One region of the Streptomyces sp. NPDC003691 genome, then DNA from elsewhere that is predicted to be linked to it. Evidence: riboswitches for the same ligand, from Rfam matches in the RefSeq annotation. Region 1 holds a riboswitch; each other region holds the start of a gene.
The links. A riboswitch is a leader RNA that binds a small molecule or an ion and turns the genes downstream of it on or off. The one in region 1 is predicted to bind cobalamin.
Positions count from the first base shown of each region.

Region 1 (5,553 bases):
GGCGGGGGTCTGGGTGTTACCGATCTCGAAGACGTCCGGCGGGGTGTCCTCGGAAAGAGCGGTCGTCAGCTTCTGCTGAATACCGTTCCACGCCTGCTTCTCGTACTTCAGCGTGGCACCGGTCTGCTTCTCGAACTCGGCAGTCAGATCGGCCAGCCAGGCGTCGGGCGTCGAACCGTCCATCGCCCAGAACGTCAGGGTCTGACCCTTGAAGCCGTCCTTACCGGAACCGCCCTCGTTGTCCTTCTTGTCGTCCGAGCCACACGCGGCAACACTGACCAACATGCCCGCGACACCGATCGCCGCGATGAGCTTGCGCTTCACGCCACCCTCCTAAGGGATGCCTGCCACCCCGCCCAAAACGAAGCCATACGCGAAAGTACTGCCTGGGGCTGGGACCCGGTCTTTAATGGTTTAGACCAGTACCCGGAGCTTGGCCTAGACCTTTCGGGCTGTCAAGGCTCGATAAACATGCCTGTCCAGTCCGTTATCGGACCGACATCTGGGCATCATCCGGGCAGGCTTGAGGCCTCCGCTTGGACTAGACCAACCCTAGTCCCCTCGGTGTATAAGAAGCAGTGGTGTCCAGCCTGAAGGCAGAAAACAGGAGGGACAGGGTCACTCCCCGGGACCGGCCCGTGCCACGATGTGATCCGCTACAGACGGAGGAGCCGGTGACGGCAGCAGCGCAGTCGGGAACGGGAAGGCGGGCCATGACGACGGACGGGGTGGGCACGGAGACGGAGACCGGGACACCGACCCGGACCGCGCGCGTGCCCAAGTACTACCGCCTCAAAAGGCACCTCCTCGACATGACGGAGACCCTGCCCCCGGGGACTCCGGTACCGCCGGAGCGCACGCTCGCGGCCGAATTCGACACCTCGCGCACCACCGTGCGCCAGGCGCTCCAGGAGCTGGTCGTCGAAGGCCGGCTGGAGCGCATCCAGGGCAAGGGGACCTTTGTCGCCAAGCCCAAGGTCTCCCAGGCTCTGCAACTGACCTCGTACACCGAGGACATGAAGGCGCAGGGCCTCGAACCCACCTCCCAGCTGCTCGACATCGGCTATGTCACCGCCGACGACACCCTCGCCGGGCTGCTCGACATCACCACCGGCGGCCGGGTGCTCCGGATCGAACGCCTCCGGCTGGCCAGCGGCGAACCGATGGCCATCGAGACCACCCATCTGTCGGCCAAGCGCTTCCCGGCGCTCCGGCGCAGCCTGGTCAAGTACACCTCCCTCTACACGGCACTGGCCGAGGTCTACGACGTCCATCTCGCCGAGGCCGAGGAGACCATCGAGACCTCCCTGGCCACCCCGCGGGAGGCCGGGCTGCTCGGTACGGACGTCGGCCTGCCGATGCTGATGCTCTCGCGGCACTCGCTGGACGCGCAGGGTGAGCCGGTGGAGTGGGTGCGCTCGGTGTACCGCGGCGACCGCTACAAGTTCGTCGCCCGCCTCCGCCGCCCCCAGGACTAGAGCCCCCGTTTTCGTCCCGCCCGGCCCCGGAGCCCCGCTCCGGGGCCGGGCCCTTTCCGGGCCGGACGAGGCGGAGCAGCCCAGAGGCGCGGCGCACCTTTCCGGAGTGGGCAAGGCCGGACAGCTCAGGGGCGCCGGGGGTCCCACGCCGAAGGCGTAGGGGGAGGAACCGCGCGATCGGCCCACGACAGCGCACGGTCGCGGATGGTCGCCACCGGGCCGGGCGCAAGACGGAATCCGTCACGGCACTCCATGCCGCCCGCCGAGTACCACTCCGCCGCGGCTGGTCGCGCAGTTCCCCGCGCCCCTACGGCCTTCACCGCCCCCGCCCCGGAAAAGGACCCGGCCTCCTTGGGATCCGGCGCGTACCCACCCCTGGAAGAGGGCCCGGCCAGCCCGCCCCGGCAGGGGAGCCGCCCGCTCACGAAGGGGCGATCATGGGGCGGGGCGTCCCCGAACCGTGCGGGAGCGTGAGAGGCACGACACAACATGTGGGGGCAACGCTTCGGCGGTGCCCCCACATGTATGCTCATCTCGCTGTCACCGCAGAGGAATCCGGTGTGAATCCGGAACTGTCCCGCAACGGTGTGCTTCGGCCTGCTTTGTCGGGCCGGGCGAGTCCGGCCGTCTGCCGACAGCGCACCCGGATCGTCCGACCCGGGTGCCGAGACGTCCGGGCCTCGCGGTTGGGCCGGTGGACGCCGTACGCGCTGCCCTTTTCCGGCATGGCGCATCCGGCCTGCCCACCCTCCCCCGCCCGCGGCCCGTGAGCCGAGCGAGGGAGAGCCCCACGTGACCATCGCGCCAGCCGATCCGGCTTCAGGCACCGCCCAGCAGCTTCCCGGGCAGACCCCCGGGCCCGCCGCTGCCGCGACGCCCGAGGACGGGCCGGGGACCGCCCTGCTGCGGACCCTGACCGACCTCACCGCCGATCTGCCGGACACCGACCCCGGAAGGGTCGCCGCCGCCGCACTCCGCGGCCGGCACCCCGGATCGGACGCGGCGGAACTCCACCGGCTCGCCACCGACGCCGCCGCGGGCCTGATCTCGGAGGACCCCTCCTACTCCCGGCTCGCCGCCCGGCTGCTGACCCGGACCATCGCCGACGAGGCCGCGGGCCAGGGCTCGGACTCCTTCTCCGCCTCGGTCCGGGTGGGCCATGCGGAGGGCCTGATCGCGGACCGTACGGCCGCCTTCGCGGAGCTGCACGCCGAGCGGCTGGACGCGGCGGTCGACCCGGCCGCCGACGACCGCTTCGGCTACTTCGGGCTCCGCACCCTGTACAGCCGCTATCTGCTGCGCCACCCCATCACCCGCCAGGTGGTGGAGACCCCGCAGCACTTCATGCTCCGGGTGGCCTGCGGACTGGCGGAGGACGAGTCCGTCCGCGCCCTGGACGAGGTGCTCGCCCTGTACGGGCTGATGAGCCGCCTCGACTATCTGCCGTCGTCGCCGACGCTCTTCAACTCGGGCACCCGTCATCCGCAGATGTCGTCCTGCTATCTGCTGGACTCCCCGCTGGACGAGCTGGATTCCATCTACGACCGCTACCACCAGGTGGCGCGGCTCTCCAAGCACGCCGGCGGTATCGGGCTCTCGTACTCCCGGATCCGGGCCCGCGGCTCCCTGATCCGCGGCACCAACGGCCACTCCAACGGCATCGTGCCCTTCCTGAAGACCCTCGACGCCTCGGTCGCCGCGGTGAACCAGGGCGGCCGGCGCAAGGGCGCCGCCGCCGTCTACCTGGAGACCTGGCACGCGGACATCGAGGAGTTCCTGGAGCTGCGCGACAACACCGGCGAGGACGCCCGGCGCACCCACAACCTCAATCTCGCGCACTGGATTCCGGACGAGTTCATGCGCCGGGTCGACGCCGACGCCGACTGGTCGCTCTTCTCCCCGGCCGACACTCCCGAGCTGGTGGACCTGTGGGGCGAGGAGTTCGACGCCGCCTACCGGGCCGCCGAGGCGAAGGGCCTGGCCCGCAAGACCATGCCCGCCCGTGATCTGTACGGCCGGATGATGCGGACCCTCGCCCAGACCGGCAACGGCTGGATGACCTTCAAGGACGCCGCCAACCGCACCGCCAACCAGACCGCGGAGAAGGGCCACACGGTCCACTCGTCGAACCTCTGCACCGAGATCCTGGAGGTCACGGACGACGGCGAGACCGCGGTCTGCAACCTGGGCTCGGTCAACCTCGGCGCCTTCGTGGCCGGCGGGGACATCGACTGGGAGCGGCTGGACGCCACCGTCCGCACCGCGGTGACCTTCCTCGACCGGGTCGTGGACATCAACTTCTACCCGACCGAGCAGGCGGGCCGCTCGAACGCCCGCTGGCGCCCGGTCGGCCTGGGCGCCATGGGCCTCCAGGACGTCTTCTTCCAGCTGCGGCTGCCCTTCGACTCCCCCGAGGCCCGCGCGCTGTCGACCCGGATCGCCGAGCGGATCATGCTGGCCGCCTACGAGGCGTCCGCGGATCTCGCCGAGCGCCACGGCACCTTCCCCGCCTGGGAGAAGACCCGGGCCGCCCGGGGCGTCCTGCACCCCGACCACTACGGCACCGAGCGGAACTGGCCGGAGCGCTGGGAGGCGCTGCGCGCCCGGATCGCCCGTACCGGCATGCGGAACTCCCTGCTGCTCGCCATCGCGCCGACCGCGACCATCGCGTCCATCGCCGGTGTGTACGAGTGCATCGAGCCCCAGGTCTCCAACCTCTTCAAGCGCGAGACCCTCTCGGGCGAGTTCCTCCAGGTGAACTCCTATCTGGTGGCCGACCTGAAGAAGCTCGGGGTCTGGGACGCGCAGACCCGGGAGGCGCTGCGCGACGCCAGCGGCTCGGTCCAGGGCTTCTCCTGGGTCCCGTCCGAGATCCGCGAGCTGTACCGCACGGCGTGGGAGATCCCGCAGCGCGGTCTGATCGACATGGCGGCGGCCCGGACGCCCTATCTCGACCAGTCGCAGTCGCTGAACCTGTTCCTGGAGACGCCGACCATCGGGAAGCTCAGCTCGATGTACGCGTACGCCTGGAAGCAGGGTCTGAAGACCACGTACTACCTGCGGTCCCGCCCCGCGACCCGGATCGCCCGGGCCGCGAGCGGCACGGCCGCCGCCACCGCCCCCGTACCGGCGCAGGTCACCCCCGAAGAGGCGGTCGCCTGCTCCCTGGAGAACCCCGAGTCCTGCGAGGCCTGCCAGTAATGCCCACCCCGGAAACGCCCGCCGCCCGTCCGCAGAACCTGCTGGACCCGGGCTTCGAGCTCACCCTGCGGCCGATGCGCTACCCCGACTTCTACGAGCGGTACCGCGACGCCATCAAGAACACCTGGACGGTGGAGGAGGTCGACCTCCACTCGGACGTCGCCGACCTGGCCAGGCTGACCCCGGGCGAGCAGCACCTGATCGGACGGCTGGTGGCGTTCTTCGCCACCGGCGACTCGATCGTCGCCAACAATCTGGTGCTCACCCTCTACAAGCACATCAACTCCCCGGAGGCACGGCTCTACCTCAGCCGTCAGCTCTTCGAGGAGGCGGTGCACGTCCAGTTCTATCTGACGCTGCTGGACACCTATCTCCCCGACCCGGAGGACCGCAACGCGGCCTTCGCGGCGGTCGAGAACATCCCGTCCATCCGGGAGAAGGCCCAGTTCTGCTTCCGCTGGATGGACCAGGTCGAGAAGCTGGACCAGCTGGACACTCAGGAGGACCGCCGGCGCTTCCTGCTCAATCTGATCTGCTTCGCGGCCTGTATCGAGGGGCTGTTCTTCTACGGGGCCTTCGCCTACGTGTACTGGTTCCGCTCCCGTGGTCTGCTGCACGGCCTGGCCACCGGCACCAACTGGGTGTTCCGTGACGAGACCATGCATATGAACTTCGCGTTCGAGGTCGTCGACACGGTCCGCAAGGAGGAGCCGGAGCTGTTCGACGACGCGCTCCGGCAGCAGGTCACCGACATGCTGAAGGAGGCCGTGGAGGCGGAGCTCCAGTTCGGCCGCGACCTGTGCGGCGACGGCCTGCCGGGCATGAACACCGAGTCGATGCGCGAGTACCTCCAGTGCGTCGCCGACCAGCGGCT
Region 1 is NZ_JBSFNQ010000014.1:5,848-11,400, forward strand. Features, by position in the region: gene ACWDR0_RS09435 (extracellular solute-binding protein) at 1-324, opposite strand, end outside; gene ACWDR0_RS09440 (GntR family transcriptional regulator) at 714-1,478, shown strand; cobalamin riboswitch at 1,971-2,128, shown strand; gene ACWDR0_RS09445 (ribonucleoside-diphosphate reductase subunit alpha) at 2,271-4,679, shown strand; gene ACWDR0_RS09450 (ribonucleotide-diphosphate reductase subunit beta) at 4,679-5,553, shown strand, end outside.

Region 2 (5,553 bases), on a different contig from region 1:
CCCCGTACACCTCGGCCAGCAGCGCGGGGGTGAACACCTCCTCCGGTGTCCCCGAGGCCACGATCCGCCCGGCCTGGAGCACATGGATCCGGTCGCAGAAGTACGCGGCCAGGTTGAGGTCGTGCAGGGCGAGCAGGCTGGTGGCGCCCAGGCTCCGGACCAGGGCCAGGATCTCCCACTGGTAGCGGATGTCGAGATGGTTGGTGGGTTCGTCGAGGACGAGCAGGGCCGGGTCCTGGAGCAGGGCGCGGGCGACCAGCGCCCGCTGCCGCTCCCCGCCGGAGAGCGACGGGAAGGCGCGCCGGGCGAGGTCCCCGATACCGAGCCGGGCCAGGGCCTCGTCGGCGGCCCGGCCGTCGGCCGCGGTGTCCGACTCCCAGAACCGCTTGTGCGGGGCCCGCCCCATGAGGACGATCTCGCGGACGGTCAGCTCGAACTCCGGCCGGCTCTCCTGCGGCACGGTCGCGACCCGCCGCGCCCGCTCCTTGGGCCCGAGTGCGAGCAGATCGGTGTCCCCGAGGCGGATACTGCCCGCGGTGGGGCTCAGGGTGCCGTACACGCAGCGCAGCAGGGTCGTCTTGCCGCTGCCGTTGGGGCCGACGAGTCCGGCGGTCTCGCCGGGGCGCAGGTCCAGGTCGGCGCCTTCGACGAGGAGCCGGCCGGTGGTGGTGGCGTACGAGAGTCCCCGTACGGTCAGCCCCGCGGGGGCGGTGGCGGGGCGGGTCATGCGGGGGCTCCTTCCGTGCCGTCGACGGAGCGGCGGCGCATCAGCCAGAGGAACAGCGGCCCGCCGATCAGCGCGGTGAGCACCCCGACGGGGATGTCCTGCGGCGCGGCGAGGGTACGGGCCGCGAGGTCGGCGACCACCAGGGCCACGGCCCCGCCGAGGGCGGCCACCGGCAGCAGCGCCCGGTGCGCCGCGCCGACCAGCAGCCGGGCGGCGTGCGGGACCATCAGGCCGATGAAGCCGACCGCGCCGCTCGCCGCCACCAGTACCGCGGTGACCAGCGAGACCAGCACGAAGACGGCCGCCCGGAAGCGGGCGACGTCCAGCCCGAGGACGACCGCGCCCTCCTCCCCGACCAGCAGCAGGTCCAGCGGCCGGGCCAGGGCGAGCAGCAGCGGGAGCGCGAGGCAGACGACGGCCGTGGGCAGCCAGACGCTGTCCCAGCGGGCGCTGCCGAGGCCGCCGAGCGACCAGTACAGCGCCTCGCGGAAGTGCTCGGGCCGGGAGGAGGCGACGAGGACCAGGGTGGTCAGGGCGGTGAAGACATAGCTGATGGTGACTCCGGCGAGGACCAGCCGGGTGCCGGTCATCCCGCCGCCGTTCCGCGCCAGCCCGTAGACCAGGAGGAACGCGGCGAGGGAGCCCGCGAAGGCGCCCGCGGGCAGGGCGACGGTGGTGGTGACGCCGATCCCGAGGACCAGGACGAGTACGGCGCCGGTGGACGCCCCGGAGGAGATCCCGAGCAGGAACGGGTCGGCGAGCCGGTTGCGTACGAGGGCCTGGAGGACCGTGCCGACGACCCCGAGCCCGGCGCCGACGACCACCCCGAGGAGCACCCGCGGCAGCCGGACGTCCACGACGATCGTGCGGAAGGGGCTGGGCTCGGCGCCGGGCAGCAGGGCCGCGAGGACTTCGCGGGGCGGGATGCGTACGGAGCCGAGCGCGAGCGCCGCGAGGACGGCGGCGGCCAGGGCCGTCAGCAGCCCGGCGGCCACGGCCCCGAACCGGAGCCGGGAGAGCGCGGGCGCGGAGCCCTCCGGCCGGGATTTCCCGGGCGGGGGCGGTGCGTCCGGGCTGCGCTCCGTCAGCGGGGGCGGCGCGTCCGGGCTGCGGTCCTTGCGCGGAGGCGGGCCGGTGACGGGCGGGACCGCCGGGGCCGGGGCCCCGGCGGCGGGCCTTGTGGGCGGCGCGGAGTCCGCCGGGGCGGACACGGCGGGTGCGGGCCGCTCCGGGGCGGGCGGGCCGCCGGAGCCCGGGGCTCCGGCGGCACCCTGCGGTGCGGGCGTCATCGCGCGAGCTGCGGGGCCAGCTTGGCGATCGCGTCCGGCGCGCGGACGCCGAGGACCGCGTCGGAGAGCGGCAGGACGGCGAACTTCTTGTTCCGGATCGCCGGGACGTCCTTCAGCGCGGGGTCCGTCAGCAGCTTCTGCTTCTTCTGAGCCAGGCTGGTCGCGCCGTAGTCGTAGATCACGATCACCTCGGGCTTGCGGGCCACGACCTGCTCCCAGGTGGCGTCGCCGAAGCTCTTGGGGATATCGGCGAAGACATTGCGGCCGCCCGCGCGGGTGATCAGCTCATTGCCGATGCCCTTGCCGCCGACGGTGAACGCGGTCTTGTCGCCGCTGTCGTAGACGAAGACGGGCACCGGTGCGGTCTGCGTCTTCTTCAGCCCGGCCGCGGTCTTCTCGACCGACGCCCGCGAGTCCGCGATCCACTTGTCGGCCCGGTCGCCGACGCCGAAGGTCCGGCCGACCTCGGCTATCTCGCGGTAGACGTCGTCGAGGGTGGTCCGGTCCTTCGTGCAGTACTCCAGGTTGAGCCGGGTGTCGATGCCGGCCTTCTTCAGCTCGTCACGGGTGCGGCCGTCCTTGGCCTCGAAGGCGCTGGCGTAGCCGCCGTAGACGAAGTCCGGGTTCGCGGCGAGGAGCTTCTCCTTGGACGGGTACTCCTTGGCGAGCACCGGGACCGCGTCGTACGCCTTCTTGTAGCGCGGGAGCACCTCGTCGTCGAGATAGGCGGTGCCGACCAGGGACTTCTCCAGGCCCAGCTCCAGCATGACCTCGGTGACGTGCTGGTTCATGGTGACGGCCCGCTTCGGGGGCGCCTGGTAGGTGGTCTTCACGCCGCAGTTGTCGACGGTGTACGGGAAGCCGGGCGCCGCGGCGGCCTTGCCGCCGCCCTTGCCGGAGTCCGAGCCGGAGCCGCAGGCGGTGAGGGCCAGCGGGAGCAGTGCGGCGGCCGCGGCGGTCAGGGCGGTACGGCGACGGCGGCCGTACGGGCGCCGGGATATGCGCGTGGACATGCGTGGGTCCTCCTCCGGGGATCCGCGTCCCCTGGGTCATGGGAGAAGGGCGATGGGTCAGTTCCTGGCTGACGGCCGACGGACGCGGCGCGCGGAGTGCGCGCACGTGTCAGTCGACCGGTCACAGTGGCGGGACCGCGCCGGATTCGCACCGGCTTCCTGGGTCCCAGCGCCCCGTATGGAGTTGAAGCGACAGCGGTGGGGTGGAGATGGGTGGAGCTGCGGGTCAGTATGCCTCGACGACCCGGACTTCCTCTTCCGTGATCTTCTCGTCGACGATCCGGAACGAGCGGAACTGGAAGGGTCCCTCGCCCGCGGTGTCGGCGGTGGAGACCAGGACGTAGTGCGCGTTCGGCTCACCGGCGTAGCTGACGTCCGTGCGGGACGGGTACGCCTCGGTCATGGTGTGCGAGTGGTAGACGATCACCGGCACCTCGTCGTTGTCGTCCAGCTCGCGGTAGAGCTTCAGGAGGTCGCCCGAGTCGAATTCGTAGAACGTGGACGACCGGGCCGCGTTCTCCATGGGGATGAATCGTTCCGGCCGGTCGCTGCCCTCGGGGCCCGCGACGATGCCGCACGCCTCGTCGGGGTGGTCGGCGCGGGCGTGCGCGACGATCCGGTCGTAGAGGTCCTGGGTGAGCGTCAGCATGCGGATCAGGATAAACGCGCGCCGGGCGGACGGCGGAAGGGTGCCGGGGCGGACGGCGGAAGGGCCGGTCCCCGGCTGTCGGACCGCGAGTGAGCCGAAGGGGCGCGGCGAGTTCTGGAAGGAGAACGCGCGGAGGCCGCGAGGAACGAGCGGCCGAGCACGATCGACTGAAGAACTCGTCTTAGGCGCCCCGGAGGCGAACCGAGCCTGGAAAAAAGGGGATGCCGGGCGGCGGGTGGGGCGGGCAGGCAGTCGCCCACCCGCCGTCCGGCACGTTCGGGGGCCGCGGATGACGGCCCGGTGGCCGTCAGCGCTTGGCGAAGGCCGTGCCCTCCGGGTTCTTCGCCCGGAGGACGAGATACGAGACCCCGAGCACCAGCGCCCAGAGCGGTGCCACATAGAGCGAGATCCGGGCGTCCTTGTCGATGCCCATCAGGACGATCACCATGCCGATGAACGCCAGCGCGAACCAGCTCGTCCAGGGGGCGCCGGGGGCCTTGAAGGAGGATTCGGCGACCTCGCCGCGGGCGGCCTTGGCGCGGTAGCGGATATGGCTGACCAGGATCATGATCCAGGCCCACATACCGGAGATGGTGGCAAAGGAGACGATCTTGTTGAAGGCGTCGCCGGGCCACTGGTAGTTGATCCACACACCGATCAGCATCAGACCGGCGGAGAAGGTGGTGCCGATCAGCGGGGTGCCGTGCTTGGTGAGCTTGGTGAAGAGCTTCGGGCCCTGGCTGTTGAGCGCGAGGTCGCGGAGCATCCGGCCGGTGGAGTACATACCGGAGTTGCAGGACGACAGCGCCGCGGTGAGCACCACGAAGTTGACGATGCCCGCGCCGATCTGGAGGCCCATCTGGTCGAAGGCGGCGACGAACGGGGAGACGCCCGGCTGGAAGTTGGTCCAGGAGACGACCGACAGGATCATGATCAGGGCGCCGACGTAGAAGACGGCGATCCGCCACGGCACGGTGTTGATGGCCTTGGGGAGGGTCTTCTCCGGGTCCTTGGACTCACCGGCGGTGACTCCGACCAGTTCGACCGCCAGGAAGGCGAACATCACGATCTGGAGGGTCATCAGGGTGCCGCCGAGGCCCTTGGGGAAGAAGCCGCCGTCGCTCCAGAGGAGGGAGAAGGAGGCGGTGTCACCGGCGTCGGTGAAGCCCAGGGTGATGATTCCGGCGCAGATCAGGATCATGCCGATGATGGCGGTGACCTTGACCATGGAGAACCAGAACTCCAGCTCGCCGAAGATCTTCACGGAGATCAGGTTGGCGAGATAGAGGATGACCGTGAAGGCCAGGGCCGAGATCCACTGCGGCAGGTCGAACCAGTACGTCATGTACTCGGCGGCCGCGGTGACCTCGGTCATTCCGGTGACGACCCAGAACAGCCAGTACGTCCAGCCGGTGGCGAAGCCCGCGAAGGGGCCGACGAACTCCCGCGCGTACTCGGAGAACGAGCCCGCGACCGGGCGGTACATCAGCAGCTCGCCCAGCGCCCGCATGATGAAGAAGATGACCACGCCCGCGATGGCGTAGGCGAGGATGAGGCTGGGGCCCGCTTTGGAGATGCCCTTGCCGGCGCCGAGGAAAAGGCCCGTGCCGATGGCTCCGCCGATGGCGATCATCTGGATCTGACGGGCACCGAGTGTCCGGTGGTACCCCTGGTCCTCCGCGGTGGCCGCCGGGGCCTTCGTCCCGGCCGGTCCGCCCGGACCGTTCTTGCTGTCGTCGACCTGCACCGAGGTCATAACTGGTGCGCCCTTCTCTCCATGCCGATCCGCGTGCGTCGCGCCCCCCGGCGATACGACTGCGGATCAGTTCCTGATCCCCCCGGATATGGATGGAGTGCCACCGGCGATCCGCCGGC
Region 2 is NZ_JBSFNQ010000015.1:12,131-17,683, reverse strand. Features, by position in the region: gene ACWDR0_RS09965 (ABC transporter ATP-binding protein) at 1-727, opposite strand, end outside; gene ACWDR0_RS09960 (FecCD family ABC transporter permease) at 724-2,016, opposite strand; gene ACWDR0_RS09955 (ABC transporter substrate-binding protein) at 2,013-3,029, opposite strand; cobalamin riboswitch at 3,068-3,214, opposite strand; gene ACWDR0_RS09950 (Mov34/MPN/PAD-1 family protein) at 3,256-3,678, opposite strand; gene ACWDR0_RS09945 (amino acid permease) at 3,986-5,434, opposite strand.
Region 2: it holds a riboswitch for cobalamin, as region 1 does, so the genes downstream of both, ACWDR0_RS09955 (ABC transporter substrate-binding protein) here and ACWDR0_RS09445 (ribonucleoside-diphosphate reductase subunit alpha) in region 1, are expected to answer to the same signal.

Region 3 (5,553 bases), on a different contig from region 1:
GATGGAGCACTTCGGCCGCGTCGACCACGCCGCCGCGGAGGGCGACGGCGCGCAGGACTCGGAGTCGGCGGGGGTCCAGTTCCATAAGCGGGACTGTAGCGTCGCTTCAGAAAGACTCGCTTGTGGTGCAGTGGGACTGCACTGAGGATATGCGCATGGACGAGAACGGTGAGCAAACCGGGTACCGGGGCCGCAGGACGGTGGACCTCAGTCACCCCATCCGGCACGGCATGATCACTTATCCCGGGCTGCCGGGGCCCGAGATCGGTGACCATCTCTCCCGCGAGGGTTCCCGCGAGCACTACGCGCCCGGTACCGAGTTCGCGATCGGCCGGATCTCGATGGTCTCCAATACCGGGACCTATCTCGACAGCCCCTTCCACCGCTACGGCGACGGCGCGGACCTGGCGGCCCTCCCGCTCGGCAGGCTCGCCGATCTGGACGGGATCGTGATCCGGGCGGTGAGTGAGGAGCGGCGGGCCGTGGGGCGGGAGGAGTTGGTCCCGTACGACGTCCGGGGGCACGCCGTGCTGGTCCACACCGGCTGGTCGCGGCACTGGGGCAGCGATCGGTACGGGAGCGGGCATCCGTTCCTCACCCGGGACGCTGCCGGTTGGCTGGTGGAGCAGGGGGCCGCGCTGGTCGGTATCGACTCGCTGAACATCGACGACATCCGGGACGGCACCCGGCCCGCGCACACCCTGCTGCTGGGCGCCGGTATCCCCGTCGTGGAGCATCTGCGCGGTCTGGAGGAGCTGCCCGAGGGGGGCTTCCGCTTCCATGCCGTCCCGCCGGCCGTCGAGGGCATGGGCACTTTTCCGGTCCGGGCCTACGCCGTCGTCGGCGCCAGGTCGCGGTGACGGACGGCGGGGCCGTACTCGCCCTGGTCGGCTGGTCCGGGGCCGGACTGCTGCTGGCGGCCTACGCCCTCGCCTCGGCGGGCCGGGTCCGCTCCGACGGCCGGTCCTTCCAGCTGCTGAACCTCTTCGGCTCCGCCGCGCTGACCGTCAACTCCGGCTATCACCAGGCCTGGCCGTCCGCGCTGCTGAACGCGGCGTGGATCGCCATCGGCCTGGCGGCGCTGTCCCGTCGGCCGTCGGCTGGGCGGCCCCGGTGACCCCGGTGGGGCGGTCGGCCCCACCGGAGTGGTGTTCCGTCAGGAATCGGGCAGTTCGCCGCGGACCGTACGGGCCGCGGCGACCAGGTTCTCCAGGGCGGCCCGGGTCTCGGGCCAGGCGCGGGTCTTCAGTCCGCAGTCGGGGTTGGCCCAGAGGCGTTCGGCGGGGACCGCGCGGAGGGCGGTGCGGAGGAGGGCGGCCAGCTCCTCGGGGGACGGGATCCTCGGGGAGTGAATGTCGTAGACGCCGGGGCCCGCTTCGCGGGGGTAGCCGTGGGCGGCGAGTTCATGGGCGATCTGCATATGGGAGCGGGCCGCTTCCAGGCTGATCACGTCGGCGTCGAGATCGTCGATGGCGTCGACGATGTCGCCGAACTCGGCGTAGCACATATGGGTGTGGATCTGGGTCTCCGGCGCCGTGCCGCCGGTGGTGAGGCGGAAGGCCTCGGTGGCCCAGGCGAGATAGTCCGCGTGCCCGGCGGTGCGCAGGGGCAGGGTCTCCCGGAGGGCGGGCTCGTCGACCTGGATGATGCGGGTACCGGCCGCTTCGAGGTCGTTCACCTCGTCGCGCAGGGCCAGGGCGACCTGGCGGGCGGTGGTGGCGAGGGGCTGGTCGTCGCGGACGAAGGACCAGGCGAGCATGGTGACCGGGCCGGTGAGCATGCCCTTGACCGGACGGTCCGTGAGGGACTGGGCGTAGCGGGTCCAGCGGACGGTCATGGGGTCGGGGCGGGAGATGTCGCCGGCCAGGACGGGCGGCCGGACATAGCGGGTTCCGTAGGACTGGACCCAGCCGTTCCGGGTGGTGAGGTAGCCGGTGAGCTGTTCGGCGAAGTACTGCACCATGTCGTTGCGTTCGGCCTCGCCGTGGACGAGGACGTCGATTCCGGCCTTCTCCTGGAATGCGACGACCTCCCGGATCTCGGCCTTGACGGCCTCCTCGTAGGCGGCGGTGCCGATACGTCCGGTCCGCAGGTCGGCGCGGGCGGTGCGCACTCCGGTGGTCTGCGGGAAGGAGCCGATGGTGGTGGTCGGCAGCGGGGGCAGTCCGAGGTGCGCGCGCTGGGCCGCGGTGCGCGCCCCGTAGGGCTGGGAGCGGCGGGCGTCGGCCGCGGTGACGGCGGCCGTCCGGGCGCGGACCGCCGGGTCGTGGGTGAGGGACGAGGCGGCCCGGGCGGCACGGGCCGCACGGTTGGCGGAGAGTTCGCCCTCGACGGCGGCGGTTCCGTGGGTCAGTCCGCGGGCCAGGGTGGCGATCTCGTCGGTCTTCTGCCGGGCGAAGGCCAGCCAGCGCAGGACACCGGGGTCGATATCGCGTTCACCGGCGGTGTCGAGGGGGACATGGAGCAGGGAGCAGGAGGCCGCCACGTCGACCCGGTCGGCGAGCCCCAGCAGGGTGCCCAGGGTGCCGAGGGACTTCTCCAGGTCGCCGGTCCAGATATTGCGGCCGTCGACGACTCCGGCCACCAGGCGTTTGCCGGGGAGACCGCCCGCGGCGGCGAGGTCGTTCAGGTTCGCGGCGGCGGGGCCGGTGAAATCGATCGCCAGTCCTTCGACGGGGGCTGCGGCCAGGACGCGGAGCGCCTCGCCGAGCCGGTCGAAGTAGGAGCCGACCAGGATGCGGGGCCGGTCCGCCAGGGTGCCGAGGTCGCGGTAGGCGCGGGCGGCGGCGTTCAGTTCGGCGGGGGTACGGTCCTGGACCAGGGCGGGTTCGTCGAGCTGCACCCACTCGGCGCCGGCCGCCCGCAGCCGGGCGAGGACCTCGGCGTAGACCGGGAGCAGCCGGTCCAGCAGGGTCAGCGGGTCGAAGCCGGGGGCGGTGCCGGGCGCGGGCTTGGCCAGCAGCAGATAGGTGACGGGGCCGACCAGGACCGGCCGGGCTGCCGCGCCGAGGGCGAGGGCCTCCCGGAGTTCGGCGAGCTGCTTGGCCGGATCGGCGGTGAAGACGGTGTCCGGTCCCAGCTCCGGGACCAGATAGTGGTAGTTGGTGTCGAACCACTTGGTCATTTCCAGCGGCGCGGTGTCCCGGGTGCCCCGGGCCATCGCGAAGTACCCGTCCAGCGGGTCGGCGGCGACGGCGGCGCGGTGCCGCTCCGGGATCGCGCCCACCATGACGGTGGTGTCGAGGACGTGGTCGTAGTACGAGAAGTCACCGGTGGGGACTTCGCCGATACCGGCGTCGGCGAGCTGCCGCCAGGTGGCCCGGCGCAGCCCGGCCGCGGTGGTGTGGAGGGCGTCCGCGGTCACGGTGCCCTTCCAGTAGCCCTCGACGGCCTTCTTCAGCTCCCGGTCCCGCCCCTGGCGGGGGTAGCCGTACACGGTGGCACGTGCTGCCGCGGCTGCGGACTTGGTGGTCACGGAGATCTCCTTCGCGAGATGAATCCCTGAGATCCCGGCAACGGGACGAGAAGCGCGAAGGGTGACGTACCGGACGGCCGGGCCGGGTTGTACGGCACGATCCGCAGGTATGTACGCCGACCCGCCCTCGAGGTCACCGGAATATCCGCGCACGGAGACGTCCGCGCGCGGGCAACGGGCAGGTCTTCGGACTCGCGGGCACGCCTGCCGGTCTCCCGGCGGGCACCTACTGGCCGTCGCTTCCCAGGCCCGGCTCGGGCCCAGTGCGTATGACGGCGGTCGTTCCCGCTCACCGCTGCGGGGCAGTCCCGGATTTTCACCGGGTTCCCTCTTACGGCGCGCCCGTCCGGCTGACGGGGCGAACCAGTTGCACGGGCCAGCCTATGCCACCGGCGGTACGGCGACGGTCCCCGTCCGCCGTACGGACGGCGGGCGGGGACCGGGGTGGTGCGGGAGGAGCAAGGAGCTTTTTCTCAGGCGGCCTTGGAGAGGGCGGACCGGCCGGTCCGGGCCACGGGCCGGAGCGGGGTCGCGGGGCCGGCCGCGGGGCGTCGGCCCTCCTGCCGGGGCCAGAGGAGAAGGGCGCCCGCGGTGCCCGTGACGGCGAGGGCGGCGAGGACGGACCAGGTGAGGACGTAGCCCCCGTGCGTACCGAGCCATCCGGCGATGGGGTAGGTGATCAGCCAGGCCAGGTGCGAGAGGGAGAACTGGGCCGCGAACGCCTGGGGGATCGCGCTCCGTTCGACGGAGGCCCGCAGGACCGCGCCGGTCGGGGTGATGACCAGGGCCATACCGGCGCCGATGACGGCCCAGACGACCGCCGTACCGGCGCGGGAGGCCAGGTCCGCCGCGACCGTGATCACCGCGGCGATAGTGCCGGTGACCAGGACTCCGGCGCCGGTCGTCATGACGGTGCGGGCGGCGACCCGGTCGAGGATCCGGGGCAGTACGAGGGCGGCCAGGAGGGTGCCGCCGCCGGAGGCGGCGAGCATCCAGCCGACGTCCGACTGCGAACCGCCGAGTTCGTCGCGGACGTAGTTGACGGTGTTGACGACGACGATCGAACCGGCCGCCGCGACCACCAGGTTGAGGGCCATGACGCCGCGCAGCCGCGGGGTCCGCAGGAAGGTCCGGATGCCCGCCGCGGCCTTGTCCCAGGCCCGGGTCTGGGTGGTGGGGCGGGCCTCGGGGATACGGGCCGGGAGGACGAGCAGTGCGGAGATCAGGAAGCCGGCGGAGGTGCCGAGGAACAGCCAGTTGAAGCTGATGAACGCCAGGGCGACCGCGGCCAGGACCGGGCTGAGCAGGCTCTCCATGGTGGAGGCGACCTGGGAGGCGGACAGCGCCCGGGTGTAGTCGGACTCGTCGGTCACGACATCGGGGATGACGGCCTGGAAGGTCGGGGTGAAGGCCGCGGAGGCGGCCTGGAGCAGGCCGATCAGTACGTAGATGTGCCAGATCTCGGTGACGAACGGCAGGGCCAGGACGACCGCGGCGCGCACCACGTCGAGGAGGACCAGGAAGGTTCTTCTGGGGAAGCGGGCGGCGTAGGCGGCGGCGAGCGGGGCGATGACCACGTACATGACCATCTTGACGGTCAGGGCGGTGCCGAGGACGGTACCGGCGCTCGGGCCGGCGAGTTCGTAGGCGAGCAGTCCGAGGGCCACCGTCGTCAGCCCGGTCCCGAAGAGGGAGATGATCTGGGCGCTGAAGAGATAGCGGTAGTCGCGGTTGGCGAAGAGGGCCATGGCGGTGTTCCTTCCGGGTCCGTGCGGCGGGGCACGGCCCCTCCGCGGGGTCCGTGCCCCGCGGCGGGAGGCGGTGGCGTTCCTAGTCATCGGTGCCGCTCTCCGGGACGAGGCCGGCGAGCAGGTTGAACGAGCCGGTGAGGATGTTGAGGGCGACGACGCCGACCACATCGGCTATCGCGCGGTCGCCGTAGCCGTGGGCCCGCAGTGCGGCGACCTCGTCGTCGGTGATCGACGCCGGTTCGCGGTAGATCCGGAGGGCGAGGGCGATGATCGCGGCGATCGCGGGATCGGCCGAGGTGCCCTCGCGGGCCCGCTCGATCTCCTCCT
Region 3 is NZ_JBSFNQ010000022.1:15,774-21,326, forward strand. Features, by position in the region: gene ACWDR0_RS13550 (LysR family transcriptional regulator) at 1-85, opposite strand, end outside; gene ACWDR0_RS13555 (cyclase family protein) at 156-860, shown strand; gene ACWDR0_RS13560 (CBU_0592 family membrane protein) at 857-1,117, shown strand; gene metE (5-methyltetrahydropteroyltriglutamate--homocysteine S-methyltransferase) at 1,157-3,475, opposite strand; cobalamin riboswitch at 3,636-3,858, opposite strand; gene ACWDR0_RS13570 (MFS transporter) at 3,949-5,223, opposite strand; gene ACWDR0_RS13575 (carboxymuconolactone decarboxylase family protein) at 5,306-5,553, opposite strand, start outside.
Region 3: it holds a riboswitch for cobalamin, as region 1 does, so the genes downstream of both, metE (5-methyltetrahydropteroyltriglutamate--homocysteine S-methyltransferase) here and ACWDR0_RS09445 (ribonucleoside-diphosphate reductase subunit alpha) in region 1, are expected to answer to the same signal.